2 regions of the Affinirhizobium pseudoryzae genome follow, and region 2 is predicted to be linked to the other one. Evidence: predicted binding sites of a transcription regulator. Region 2 holds the regulator's gene; the other holds the start of a gene.
The links. The regulator HrcA, encoded in region 2, represses chaperone genes, less so after heat shock. The targets are predictions, from matches to a motif close to GTTAGCACTCNCNNNNNGNGAGTGCTAAC.
Positions count from the first base shown of each region.

Region 1 (7,264 bases), 450 kb from region 2:
TTTCGTCCTTCAGCACATTGCCGTCCTTGTCGGCGAAGACGCAGATCGGCACGCCCCAGGCTCTTTGACGGGACAGCACCCAGTCCGGGCGCTGCTCGATCATGGCGCGCAGGCGGTTCTGGCCTCCAGCCGGGACGAAGCGGGTCTGGTCGATGGCGGAGAGCGCGCGGGTGCGCAGCGTCGTGCCATCGGACAAATCCTTGTCCATGTAGACGAACCACTGCGGCGTGTTGCGGAAGATCACCGGCTTCTTGGAGCGCCAGGAATGCGGGTAATCATGCTTGATGCGGCCACGGGCAAACAGGTTGTTGGCGGCGATCAGCGCCTCGATGACGCGCTTGTTGGCATCGCCCTTCTTGCCGTTGTCATCGATGACGCGCGCGGCGCCACCTTCGGCGGACGGGCCGAAACCGGGGGCTTCCTCGGTGTAGAAACCGGCGTCATCGACGGTAAACGGGATCTTGGTCGAGATGCCGCGGGCTTCCAGTTCGCGCGACTGCGCCATCCAGGCGTCAAAGTCTTCGCGACCGTGACCGGGGGCGGTGTGCACGAAGCCGGTACCGGCGTCATCAGTGACGTGGTCGCCGTCGAGCATGGGGACTTTGAAATCGTAGCCGAGCGATGCCAGCGGATGGGCGCAGGTGATGGCCGCGAGTTCCCTTGCAGCGACGTCAGACAGACGCTTCCACTCAAGCTTGGCCTTAGCGAAGGCATCCGCCGCCAGCTTGTCGGCAAAGATTAGCTTTTCACCCGGCTGCGGACCAAAGTCGTTGGTAGCCGCAGTCACTTCGTAAAGGCCATACTGGATTTTGGACGAATATGAGATCGCGCGATTGCCGGGGATGGTCCAGGGCGTCGTCGTCCAGATGACAACAGAGGCGTTTTCCAGATCGCGCAATTGACTGCCGGCGCTTCCCTGATTGTCCGCAGACTCGCCGTCGAGGCGATCGTGTGCGAATCTCACAGACGTCACCGGGAACTTCACCCAGATCGTGTCGCTCTCGACCTCGTGATACTCCACCTCGGCTTCCGCCAGCGCCGTGCGCTCGACGACCGACCACATGATCGGCTTGGAGCCGCGGTAGAGCTGGCCGCTCATGGCGATCTTCAAGAGTTCGCCGGCGATGCGGGCTTCCGAGTGGAAGGCCATGGTGGTGTAGGGGTTGTCGAAATCGCCCTCAATGCCGAGGCGGCGGAATTCCTCCGACTGGATATTGATCCAGCCTTGCGCGAAGTCGCGGCATTCCTGGCGGAATTCGTTGATCGGGACCTCGTTCTTGTCCTTGCCCTTGGCGCGGTAGGCTTCTTCGATCTTCCATTCGATCGGAAGACCGTGGCAATCCCAGCCCGGAACGTAGTTCGAGTCAAAGCCGCGCATCTGGAACGAGCGGGTGATGACGTCCTTCAGCACCTTGTTCAGCGCATGGCCGATATGGATGTTGCCGTTGGCATAAGGAGGGCCATCGTGCAGCACGAATTTTTCGCGGCCGGCGGCGGAGGCGCGGAGCTTTTTGTAGAGCCCCATCTCTTTCCATTTCGCTGCCATTTCCGGCTCCTTCTGGGGGAGGCCGGCGCGCATGGGAAACTCGGTCTGCGGCAGGTAGAGGGTCGAGGAATAATCGGTCTTGGTGTCGGTCATGGATCAACCATCGGAAAGGGCGACCGGTCGCGGTCGCGGATGTGTCATGGAATGGCGGCGAGCGCCCGAGCGGAACCCGAGCAGCAAAATCCCGGACCTTCCCGCGCGGTCACGCAGCGAGGAAGGCCGGGCCAATAATTCGAAGGATGCGGGCCGCCCGAAAATTCATCATGGTGCCGCGTCTTTACGGGTTTTTGGCGCCGAAAGGAAGGGGCAAGATGGGGGTGAATTGGACAGGGGGCGTTAGACTTCGATTGTCACGGGGAGACTGTGGTATCGCGGCTTCAGCGCGCCGATATGGCACGCTGAAGCAAGCCGTGTTACCGTTCGCCTATCAGATACGGGAGCAACCGATGGCCAGACGCATCTACTCGGTCAAGGCACTCTGGGACGACGAGGCGAAGGTTTTCTACAGCGAAAGCGATATTGAGGGCCTGCACATCGAGGCTCCCACCATCGAAGCCTTCGAAGAGGTTCTGTTCGATGCCGCCGTTGAACTGATCGTCGCCAACCACATATCGGCGGATGAATTGGAGGGCGTGACGGGGCGCTCCCGTCTGCCATTGGTCTCATTTCTGGAGAGCCTTGACCTTGACGATCTGCCGCTCGAAAGGGAGGTAGATACGGAGCGCGAAACGGTTCCGATTTACATGGACCGGCCGAAATTGGACAATGAATACCGCTGTTTCCTGGAAACCAAGGTGTCTCGCGCACGTGACGATATAGCCGCCGGCAGGGTTATGTCCGCGGAGGAAACCGAGAAGTTGTTTGCGGAACGCGCCCTGTCCCGCTGATCACGAGCCGATCCTACAGCGCAACTCAAAACGCAATCGTCGCATCCAACTCGCCGAGCGGCGTGACGCCGGAGAGGAGCGCGCGGGCTTCCGCCTCGTCCTGCTGCATCTGGGCGACCAGCGGGTCCAGTCCGTCGAACTTCAGCTCCGGACGCAGGTAGCCGAAGAAGGAGACGGACGAGACTTCGCCGTAAAGATTGCCCGAGAAATCGAAGAGGAAGGTTTCAAGCAGCGGTGCGCCGTTGTCGGTCACCGTTGGGCGGCGGCCGTAGCTTGCGACGCCATCGTGCAGCGAACCATCCGGGCGGCGGAAGCGCACGGCATAGATGCCGGCCCTCAGTTCGGTTTCCGGGGCGAGCCGCATGTTGGCGGTCGGATAGCCCAAGGTGCGGCCAAGCTGTTCGCCACCGATCACCTCGGCTTCCACTGTATAGCGATAGCCGAGCAGGCCCGCAGCCTGCGCCACGTCACCCTCGCCCAAAAGGGCGCGGATGCGGCTGGACGAAATCACCTCGGCGCCTTCGTCGCGGAAGGCATCGATGAGGGAGACGTCGAACCCATGCCGGCGGCCAGCTTCCATCAGATAGGCCGGGCCACCCTCGCGGCCACGACCGAAATGGAAATCGAAACCGGTGACGACGGCGCTGGCTTTCAGCCAGTCGGCCAGGATCGAGGTGACGAAATCCTCGGCGGAACGCTGGGAGAACTCCCGGTCGAAGGGATATTCGATGACGGAGCGGAAACCCATGGCTTCCAGCAGCCGTGCCTTCAGAGGCGCCGGCGTGAGGCGGAAGACCGGTTGGTCCGGCTTGAAGACGGTGCGCGGATGCGGCTCGAAGGTCAGCACCAGGGCCGGCACGCCGCGCGCTTCAGCCAGCGACAGCGCCCGCTCCAGCACGCTGCGGTGACCGCGATGCACGCCGTCGAAATTGCCGATCGCCACCACGCCGCCCTTCAGTTCGGGCGGCAGCGGTTCCTTCTGCTCATTGCGGTAAAATACGGTCATCGGGCGTTATCCGTCAGGCGAGGCGCGGCATCCACCATTTGGGCGTGGCACCCTCGCGCTTCAGATAGGCATTCAGGATCGCTTCGTCCGTCTCGCCGTTGATCGTATATTCCGCCGCATGGATGCCGCCGGAGATGTAGAGAAGGTCGAGGCCGTAGCTGAGCGCGCCCTTCACGTCCGTCGGCATGCCGTCGCCGACCGCAATCACCTTGGCAAGGTCGATCTCGCCCTTCACCTCGCGGGCCGCGGCAAGCGCTGCCTCGTAGATCGGCTTGTGCGGCTTGCCGGCAATGCGGGTCGAACCGCCGAGTTGCTCATAATAGGCGGCCACGGCGCCGGCGCAGGGGATGATGCGATGGCCGCGCTCGACCACCAGATCCGGATTGGCGCAGATGAACGGCGCACCCTTTTCGGCAAAACGCACCAGCATGTCGTGATAATCTTCCGGCACTTCCTTTTCGTCGTCGAAAAAGCCAGTGCAGACGATGGCTTCGGCCTGCTCTTCGCCGGTGACGGTCACGTCCAGTCCGTCGAACAGCGGCATGTCGCGTTCGGGGCCGAGCAGGAAGACCTTCTTCGGGCCTTCGGCGATCAGGGTGCGGGTCACGTCGCCGGAGGTGACGATGCGGTCATAGGCCTCGTCCGGCACGCCGATGGCGCGCAGCTGATCGATGACACCCGGCGCCGGGCGCGGGGAATTGGTGATCAGCACCACGGCCAGGCCTGCCTTGCGGGCTTCGGACAGCGCCACGCAGGCGGCGGGGAAGGCATCGATACCGTTGTGCAAAACGCCCCATACATCGGACAGCACGAGTTCATAGCCAGAGGTGATTGCGCCAAGCGTCTGAATGCGGTGTGCCATGGTCATCCAATGCGGTTCCGGGACATATCTGGCGCTGACATGGCAAAGCTCGGCCCGGATGGCAAGGAGTTTCGTTTGACCTTTGTCGTGGCGGTCCAGTGATCAGAAGCCCGCAAGGCGCCAGAGAAGGCCTGCCAGCGCGCAAGCCAGCAGCACCTTCACCAGGTCGATCTTCAGCCGCAGCAGGAGAAGAGCGGAGACGAGGAAAAGCGCCAGCGCCGCCGGATCAAGCGTCGCAACTGTCGGCCACCAGAGGCCGGGGGAGCCCTCGCCCGTCCATCCGGGCACCAGCGGCAGACGGCGCACCTCTGCGAACAGAACGTGCAGGCCGAACCAAAGCGCCAGATTGGCAATGACGCCAACCACCGCCGCGGTGATGGCGGACAGGGCGGCGGCAATTTGCGGCCTACCGCGCAGCCGCTCGATGTAAGGCGCGCCGGCGAAGATCCAGATGAAGCTCGGCACGAAGGTGGCCCAGGCAGTGAGACAAGCTCCCAGAATGCCGCCGACAACCGGATCGAGGCCGGGCACGGTGCGGAAGCCGACGAGATAACCGACATAGGAGAGCACCAGCACCAGCGGCCCCGGCGTGGTCTCGGCGAGCGCCAGCCCGTCCAGCATCTCGCCGGGCATCAGCCAGCGGTAATCCTGCACGGCCACCTGCGCCACATAGGCGAGCACCGCATAGGCACCGCCGAAGGTGACAAGCGCCATCTTGGAGAAGAAGGCGAACATGGCAGCAAGGTTTTCCGCGCCGGCCATGGCCAGAAGAACGAGGAAGGGCAGCTGCCAGACAAAGATCCAGAAGGCGAGCGACAGAAGCGAGCGGCCAAGCGAGACGCGCCGGCTCTCCGCCGAAACCGGCTCCGGGGTCTCCGTTGGGGCCGGCAGCCGGCGCGCGTGGATGAACCCGGCAAGAGTGGCGACCAGCACCACCAGCGGGAACGGCAGGCCGAGCACGAAGAGCGCGACGAAGGCAGCGATGGCCAGCCCCAGCAGGAACCGTGTCTTCAGTGTGCGGCGCGCCAGCCGGATCACCGCTTCCAGCACGATGGTGAGCACCGCCGCCTTGAGGCCGAAGAACAGGCCGGCCAGCCAGCCGGCATCCTGGAAAAGGGCATAGAGGGTGGAGAGACCGATGATGACGAAGAGGCCTGGCAGCACGAAGAGCAGGCCGGCGACGATGCCGCCGCGCACGCCATGTTTGAGCCAGCCGATATAGGTGGCAAGCTGCTGCGCTTCCGGCCCCGGCAGCAGCATGCAGTAGCTCAACGCGTGGAGGAAGCGCTCCTCGGCTAACCATTTGCGCTCGTCCACCACCGCCTTGTGCATCAGCGCGATCTGCGCCGCCGGCCCGCCGAAGGAAAGGCAGCCGATGCGGGCGAACACGCGGACGAGGTCAAAGAAGGCGGCGGTCTCTTCGGGGCTCTCTGAGCGGGACGCACCGGCGCGCGCGTTAACCGAACCGGACATATTTTCTTGTTTCCCGTTCTTGACTCGTCCGCCGGTCGATCTTATCTCAGCCTCGCTAGCACTCGCCAACAGGGAGTGCTAACAGCAGGATCACGGGCCCTAGAGACCCGTCTATGTCATTTGATCGAGGGATTAGACAATGGCAAGCACCAATTTCCGCCCGCTGCACGACCGCGTCGTCGTTCGTCGCGTCGAGTCTGAAGAAAAGACCAAGGGCGGCATCATCATTCCCGACACCGCCAAGGAAAAGCCGGCTGAAGGCGAAATCATCGCTGTTGGCCCGGGCGCCCGTAAGGAAAACGGCGAACTCGTCGCGCTCGACGTCAAGGTTGGCGATCGCGTTCTGTTCGGCAAGTGGTCCGGTACGGAAGTCAAGCTCGACGGCGTCGACCTTCTGATCATGAAGGAATCCGACATCATGGGCATCATCGGCTGATTTCAGCCGACGGTTCTTCCACAACAAGATTGAACGACAGCGGGCAGAACGCCCCAAGGAGTTTTCAAAATGGCTGCTAAGGAAGTCAAATTCGGCCGCACCGCGCGCGAAAAGATGCTGCGTGGCGTCGACATTCTCGCAGATGCCGTCAAGGTTACGCTCGGCCCGAAGGGTCGTAACGTCGTGATCGACAAGTCCTTCGGCGCTCCGCGCATCACCAAGGACGGTGTCTCGGTTGCCAAGGAAATCGAACTGGAAGACAAGTTCGAGAACATGGGCGCCCAGATGGTCCGCGAAGTTGCGTCGAAGACCAACGACATCGCAGGCGACGGCACCACGACCGCAACCGTTCTCGCCCAGGCCATCGTTCGCGAAGGCCAGAAGGCTGTTGCTGCCGGCATGAACCCGATGGATCTGAAGCGCGGCATCGATCTCGCCGTTGCTGAAGTCGTGAAGGATCTCCAGGCCAAGGCCAAGAAGATCAACACATCGGAAGAAGTTGCCCAGGTCGGCACGATCTCCGCAAACGGCGACACGCAGGTTGGCCGCGACATCGCGGAAGCCATGCAGAAGGTCGGCAACGAAGGCGTCATCACGGTTGAAGAAGCCAAGACCGCCGAGACCGAACTCGAAGTCGTCGAAGGCATGCAGTTCGACCGCGGTTACCTGTCGCCCTACTTCGTCACCAACCCGGAAAAGATGGTTGCTGACCTGGAAGACGCCTTCATTCTCCTGCACGAGAAGAAGCTTTCGAACCTCCAGGCCATGCTGCCGGTTCTCGAAGCCGTTGTTCAGACCGGCAAGCCGCTCGTCATCATCGCTGAAGACGTCGAAGGCGAAGCCCTTGCAACGCTCGTCGTCAACAAGCTGCGTGGCGGCCTGAAGATTGCTGCCGTCAAGGCTCCGGGCTTCGGCGATCGCCGCAAGGCCATGCTGGAAGACATCGCAATCCTGACCGGCGGTACCGTGATCTCCGAAGATCTCGGCATCAAGCTCGAGAATGTCACCCTCGACATGCTCGGCCGCTCGAAGAAGGTTTCGATCTCCAAGGAAA
Region 1 is NZ_CP049241.1:351,903-359,166, forward strand. It holds gene ileS (isoleucine--tRNA ligase) at 1-1,639, opposite strand, end outside; gene G6N78_RS01905 (DUF1902 domain-containing protein) at 1,810-2,433, shown strand; gene G6N78_RS01910 (bifunctional riboflavin kinase/FAD synthetase) at 2,459-3,439, opposite strand; gene G6N78_RS01915 (TIGR01459 family HAD-type hydrolase) at 3,453-4,301, opposite strand; gene chrA (chromate efflux transporter) at 4,404-5,774, opposite strand; gene groES (co-chaperone GroES) at 5,914-6,210, shown strand; gene groL (chaperonin GroEL) at 6,280-7,264, shown strand, end outside.
Region 1: groES (co-chaperone GroES) is a predicted target of HrcA. The motif match lies at 5,829-5,857, and genes of this name have one in related genera.

Region 2 (7,264 bases):
AAGCATATGGAAATCGGCGATTCGTTCAGAACGCGAATCGAGGGCCATATCGGGGAGGCGGTTACAAAATACTTCGACGGTGGTTATTCGGGACAGGTGATCGTTGAGAAATCCGGGTCCCGGTTCGCGACCGATTGCAAGGTGCATCTTGATACCGGCATCGTCCTGCATGCGGCAGGCGAAGCCAACGACCCGCAGGTCAGCTTCGATGCCGCCGCAGAGCGGATCGAGAAGCGTTTGCGGCGTTACAAGCGCAAGCTGAAGGATCACCATGCTGGCGCAACCTCCAACGGTTATGCCGAAATCGCCTACACGGTGATGGATCGCGTGCCGGACGAGGCAGAAGAAGTGCCGGAGGATTTCGCGCCGACAATCGTGGCCGAGAGTTCGAAGCCGCTGAAAACCATGACGGTGGCTTCCGCCGTCATGGCACTCGACATGACCGATGAACCGGTTCTGTTTTTCCGCAACCCGGAACAGCAGCTGAACATCGTCTACCGCCGCAACGACGGCAATATTGGCTGGATCGACGCCGCCAGTATCAAAGGATAAGCCTGACGGGGGCGCCCAAGGGCGCTCCCATACCTCCGAAAAGGAGGCAGAAGGATGGAAAGAATGGCGTTGGCAGACCTGCTGCAGCAAGATGCGATAATCCCCGCCCTGAAGGTGAATTCCAAGAAGCAGTTATTGCAGGAACTCGCAGCAAAGGCCGCCAAGCTGACAGGCGTACCCGAGCGGGAAATCTTCGACGTCATTTTGCAGCGTGAGCGACTTGGCTCGACAGGCGTGGGTCATGGCATTGCCATTCCCCACGGAAAGCTCGGCAGCATCGGCGAAATCAAGGGCCTGTTCGCACGCCTCGAAACGCCGGTCGATTTCGAGGCTCTCGATGACGAACCTGTCGATCTCGTTTTCTTGCTTCTGGCACCGGAAGGCGCCGGAGCAGATCATCTGAAGGCGCTGTCGCGCATTGCCCGCGTGCTGCGCGACCAGGAACTGGTGGCAAAGCTGCGCGCCACCGATTCCGCGTCGGCCATCTATGCCTTCCTCAACGAGGAACAGGCATCGAACGCCGCCTGACCGGATCATCCCGTTTAAACACAGAGGCCCGCCTTCAGCGCGAAGGCGGGCCTCTTGGTTTCATCGGATCGAGATGATCAGCCCTTGTCGGCGTCTGCCGTTGCTTCAGCCGAAACCTCGGCTTTCGGGCCGCCCTTGGCAACACCGACCATGGCCGGGCGCAGCACGCGTTCGCCGATCACGTAGCCGGCCTGCACCACCTGGACCACGGTATTGTTCGGCACGTTGGGGTTCGGCACCTCGAACATGGCCTGGTGGAAGTTCGGGTCAAACTTCTGGCCTTCCGCCTCCATCTTGCGCACGCCGTGGCGTTCCAGCGCCGACAGCATGGCGCGCTCGGTCATATCGACACCCTCGACCAGCGCCTTCAGGCCCGCGTCCCCGCTTTCCATGGCGTCGGCCGGCACGCTGTCCAGCGCACGGCGCAGATTGTCCGATACGGCCAGCATGTCACGCGCAAAGGCGGTCACCGCATAGGACTTGGCGTCCTTGACGTCGCGCTCCGTGCGGCGGCGCAGATTGTCCATTTCGGCGGCCAGGCGCAGGAAGCGGTCACGCAGCTGTTCGTTTTCAGCGCGCACGGCCTCCAGCGGATCCGGCGTCTGCTGGTCTGCGCCTTCGGTGGCTGCCTCTTCAAGTCTCGATGCGACGGCTTCCGCGACGTTTTCGTTTTCAGACGCGTCAGGTCCGTTTTTCTTCGTCTCGTCGGTCATGACGTTCTCCGGTACGGGGTTGGAATTTGAGCCCGATATCGAGGTTTGCGGCCAAAAAATCAAGGCTTGGCGGCAGGATAAGCAATCCCGCTACAGCGGGTTGCGCGTCAGCCGGCTGAGCAGCTGCGCCGTATAATCCACCATCGGCACGATCCGGGAATAGTTGAGGCGGGTCGGGCCGATGACACCCACGGCCCCGATGATGCGCTCCTCGTCGTCCCGGTAAGGTGCGACGATGAGCGACGACCCGGACAAAGAAAAGAGCTTGTTTTCCGAGCCGATGAAGATGCGCACGCCAGGCCCGGTTTCGGCGAGTTCGAGGATCTCGATCAGGCTGTCCTTCTTTTCGAGGTCATCGAAGAGAAGCCGCAGCCGGTCGATATCCTCGGCGCCGGCAAGACCTTCGAGAAGGTTGGCGCGGCCGCGCACGATGAGACGCGCCGGCTTGCCGTCCTCGCTATCGCCCGCCCAAACCGCGAGCCCGCGTTCGACCAGATCTTGCGACAAAAGATCGAGTTCGCTCTGCACCTGCTGTTTCAGCGTGTTCAGCTGGCCGCGCAGCTCTGGCAGGGTCTGGCCGGTCAGGTGCGCGTTGAGAAAGTTGGCGGCTTCCGTCAGCTGCGAGGAGGTGACGCCGGCCGGCAGTTCGATGATGCGGTTTTCCACCTGGTTATGCTCACCCACCAGGATGGCCAGCGCCTTCGTCGGCTCCAGGCGGATGAATTCGACGTGCTTGAGAACGGGATCGTTCTTCGCCGTGATGACGATGCCGGCGCCGCGCGACACGCCCGACAGCATGCGGCTTGCCTCGGTCATCAGGCTTTCCATCGGTTGGTCGCGGTCAGCGGCGCGGATCTGCCGTTCGATCGTCGTGCGCTCGTCCGGAGAGAGGTCTCCCACCTGCATGAAGGCATCAACGAAAAAGCGCAGGCCGGACTGGGTCGGCAATCGCCCGGCGCTGATATGCGGCGCATAGATCAGCCCCAGTTCCTCGAGATCGCTCATCACATTGCGCACTGAGGCCGGTGAGAGCGACATGGGCAAAAGGCGCGAGAGATTGCGCGATCCCAGCGGTTCGCCGGTCTCCAGATAGCTCTCGACGATGCGGCGGAAGATCTCGCGCGAGCGATCATCGAGCCCGGAAGCGCCTTCCCTTCCCCCCGATGCATGAAGATCCATCTGTCGCATTTCTTCCATTCGTTGACCATTGTCTCCTGAATATAATGCCTGCAGTGCCGTTGGCAAAAGAGAATTCGAACAGCACCTGCGAGCATGCGGCCGCAAACCGGCTTTTCCTTTGCAAAAGCGCGGCCGGCACCTTAAGACGCGGTGCACGAACCGTCAGGAGAACCAGATGCGACCCTCAGGCAGAAAAACCGACCAGATGCGCAAAGTCAGCTTCGAGCGCAATGTCTCCAAGCACGCCGAAGGGTCCTGTCTCGTCAAGTTCGGCGATACGCATGTTCTGGTCACCGCAAGCCTGGAAGACAAGACGCCGCCGTGGCTGCGCAATTCCGGCAAGGGTTGGGTGACGGCCGAATACGGCATGCTGCCGCGCGCCACCGGCGACCGGATGAAGCGCGAGGCCGCCGCCGGCAAGCAGGGTGGCCGCACGCAGGAGATCCAGCGCCTGATCGGCCGCTCGCTGCGCGCCGTCGTCGATCTCGAAGCGATGGGCGAGCGCCAGATCACCGTGGATTGCGACGTCATCCAGGCGGATGGCGGCACGCGCACGGCCTCCATCACCGGTGCCTGGATCGCGCTTTACGACTGCCTGAAGTGGATGGAAGCGCGCAACATGGTCAAGGTGGAGCGCGTGCTGAAGGATCATGTGGCGGCGATTTCCTGCGGCATCTTTGCCGGCCAGCCGGTGATTGACCTCGATTACCTCGAAGATTCGGCCGCCGAAACGGACGCGAATTTCGTCATGACCGGCTCGGGCGGCATCGTTGAAGTGCAGGGAACGGCGGAAGGCAAGCCGTTTTCGCGCGAGGAACTGCTGACGCTGCTCGATCTCGCCGCTGCCGGCACGGCTGAACTGGTCGAGATGCAGAAGCAGGCGGTGGCCTGAAAGGAAGAACCGTGATCGAAGCTGTGCTGGAAACGGCGCTTTACGCCGATGATCTCGACAAGGCGGAGGCGTTTTACGACAACGTTCTCGGCCTTGAGAAAATCCGGCGCGGCGGCAACCGGCACATCTTCTATCGCTGCGGTGCTGGCGTGCTTCTGATCTTCAATCCGAACGAGACCGAAGCGCCGATCGACAACGACCCGTTTCCCGTGCCGCTGCACGGCGCGCGCGGACCGGGCCATGTCTGCTTCACGGTGACGGACGATGATCTGGATGCCATGACGCGGCGGATCGAGGCGGCCGGTGTTGCGATCGAATCGAAGGTGACGTGGCGGAGCGGCGTACGCTCGCTCTACTTCCGCGACCCAGCCGGCAACAGCCTGGAAATCGCCCCGCGCACCCTTTGGAACTCTTGAAACGGAACAACCGATGCGCAAGCTCGAGACCCGCACCATCGTCGTGGCCAGCCACAATGCCGGCAAGATCCGCGAGATCGCCGATCTCATCGGCCCCTTCGGTTTTTCAGCCAAATCCGCCGCCGAACTGAAGTTCGAGGAGCCGGAGGAAACCGGCACGACATTCGAGGAAAACGCTGCGATCAAGGCGCTCGCCTCGGCAAAAGCTTCCGGCCTGCCCTCGCTTTCCGATGATTCCGGCATCGTCATCGATGCGCTCGACGGTGCACCCGGCGTCTATACAGCCAACTGGGCGGAAACGGCCGATGGCACGCGCGATTTCGTGATGGCCATGGAAAAGGTCGAACAGGCGCTCGCCGAACGCGGCGCGACCACGCCGCAACAGCGCACCGCCCGCTTCGTCAGCGTGCTTTGCCTTGCCTGGCCGGACGGACATACGGAAATGTTCCGCGGCGAAGTCGAAGGCGTGATTACGCCCGCACCGCGCGGCACCCAAGGCTTCGGCTACGACCCGATCTTCCAGCCGGAAGGCTATGAGACGACCTTCGGCGAAATGAGCGCCGAGGAAAAACATGGTTGGAAGCCCGGCGACGCGCAAGCGCTCTCGCACCGTGCCCGCGCCTTCAAGATCTTCGTCGAAACCTGCCTGGAAACCTGAGCCTTGCTGACCGATGCCCCCCTCCTGCCCGACACCGGCGAACCGGGCTTCGGTCTTTACGTGCACTGGCCCTTCTGTGCGGCCAAGTGCCCCTATTGCGACTTCAACAGCCATGTGCGTCACCAGCCGGTGGACCAGGCCCGTTTCACCACCGCCTTCCTGAAGGAAATGGACGCCATGCGGGCGCTCTCCGGCCCGAAGACGGTGACCAGTATTTTCATGGGCGGCGGCACGCCGTCTCTGATGGAACCGGCGACCGTGGAGGCGATCCTCGACGGTATCGCGGCGCGCTGGCATGTGCCGGCCGGCATCGAGGTGACGATGGAGGCGAACCCGTCGAGCGTCGAGGCGGAGCGTTTCCGTGGCTACCGGGCGGCGGGCGTCAACCGGGTGTCGCTCGGCGTGCAGGCGCTGAATGACCGCGACCTGAAATTCCTCGGCCGGCTGCATGACGTGGCGGATGCGCTGAAAGCCATCCGGCTGGCGCGCGAGATCTTTCCGCGCATGAGCTTCGACCTCATCTATGCAAGGCCCAACCAGACGGTGGAGGACTGGGAGAGGGAACTGAACGAAGCCGTCTCCTACGCCGTCGATCACCTCTCGCTCTACCAGCTGACCATCGAGGAGGGCACGCCCTTCTTCGGCCTACACAAGGCGGGAAAGCTGGTGGTTCCGGATGGCGACCAGTCCGCAGCACTCTACGAGGCGACGCAGGAGATCACCAGTGGCTTCGGCATGCCGGCCTATGAGGTGTCCAACCATGCCCGCCCCGGTGCGGAAAGCCGGCACAACCTCACCTACTGGCGCTACGGTGATTATGCCGGCATCGGTCCCGGCGCACACGGGCGCCTCAGCCAGCGCAGCCTGAAGATTGCCACCGCCACCGAACGCAAGCCGGAAGCCTGGCTCGATCTCGTCGAACGGCAGGGTCACGGCATGCTGGATCAGGAGGTGCTCGACCGCGAAGAACAGGCGGACGAACTGCTTTTGATGGGCCTGAGGCTGCGCGAAGGCGTGGATCTTGCACGCTGGCAGCAGCTGTCCGGCCGCGACCCGAACCCGGAGCGCGAGCAGATTTTACTGGAACACGGTTTTATCGAACGGCTCGGCAATTCCAGGCTCCGCTGCACGCCGAAGGGCATGCTGATCCTTGATGCGGTGGTGGCGGATCTCGCCTGCTAGTGTCTCCGACACAGTCCTGTCATTGCTAAGCTTCAAGATGTCAGCAGGCTTTGCAGCAAAGGAGGCCGCCATGATCGTCGATGACCAATTCGCGCGCGAAGACATGGCCATCTTTTACGACAGCTTCAACCAGCATGGTGAGGATGGTGCCTTCTATCTCTCCTTGCCCAAAGCGCCTGCTCGGATTCTGGATGTGGGCTGCGGCACCGGTCTTCTAACTATTCCCCTGGCCGAAAGGGGACACCGGGTCACCGGCATCGATCCCGCCGAGGGAATGTTGTCGGTGGCGAGGCGCAAGCCTTCGGCGGACCGGGTGCAATGGGTCAAGGCCTTTGCCGAGGATTTCAAACTTGCCGAGCGCTTCGATCTCGCGATCATGACGGCGCATGTCTTTCAGGTGTTTCCAGACAATGCGGCAACGCTTGCCGCACTCGGCAATATCCGAAAGCATCTTGCACCCGGTGGCCGGCTCGTGTTCGAAAGCCGCAATCCGGCCGTCCTGGACTGGAAAAGCTGGACCCGCGCGCTGACGACCGAAACAAGAGACATCCCGGGCATCGGGCCGGTCGAAGTTTTCTACCAATGGCGCGAGGCCGAAGGCGATCAGGTAACCTTCGATGCGGTCTACACGCTTCTGAACACCGGTGAACAGCGGATCAGTCCGAGCACGCTGCGCTTTGCCGACAGGGAGACGATCATCGACCTTCTGATGGAGGCGGGCTTTCGCCTTCAATCGGTCTTTGGCTGGTGGGACGGTGCACCCTTCGACCGCCACACCAGCCGTGAAATGATCTTTTCCGCCGAGGCATGACCACCCCTCTCAGTGCACCGGGGCGCTTCGCGCAAAAATCTTCCGCCACAACCGGCCATCGATGGCGGCAAGCCCGATTGCGATCAAAACCAGGCCGGCGAGGTGGCGCAACGCCAGCTGCTCGCCGAGCACGATCGCACCGAGCAGGATGGCGCTGGGCGGGATCAGGATCGTCACCAGCATCAGGTTGGTGGCGCCGGCGGTCGCCAGGATGCGGAAGAAGATGATGTAGGCCAGCGCGGTGGAGAACAGAGCGAGGCCGATCAGGGCGCTCCAGGTCTCAAGACCGCCCACGGCCAGAGTCCAGGGGCGATCGACGAGCAGGGCAACCGG
Region 2 is NZ_CP049241.1:806,374-813,637, forward strand. It holds gene hpf (ribosome hibernation-promoting factor, HPF/YfiA family) at 1-552, shown strand, start outside; gene ptsN (PTS IIA-like nitrogen regulatory protein PtsN) at 616-1,080, shown strand; gene grpE (nucleotide exchange factor GrpE) at 1,158-1,793, opposite strand; gene hrcA (heat-inducible transcriptional repressor HrcA) at 1,884-2,972, opposite strand; gene rph (ribonuclease PH) at 3,148-3,864, shown strand; gene G6N78_RS03970 (VOC family protein) at 3,876-4,280, shown strand; gene rdgB (RdgB/HAM1 family non-canonical purine NTP pyrophosphatase) at 4,294-4,938, shown strand; gene hemW (radical SAM family heme chaperone HemW) at 4,945-6,120, shown strand; gene G6N78_RS03985 (class I SAM-dependent methyltransferase) at 6,191-6,931, shown strand; gene G6N78_RS03990 (DMT family transporter) at 6,941-7,264, opposite strand, start outside.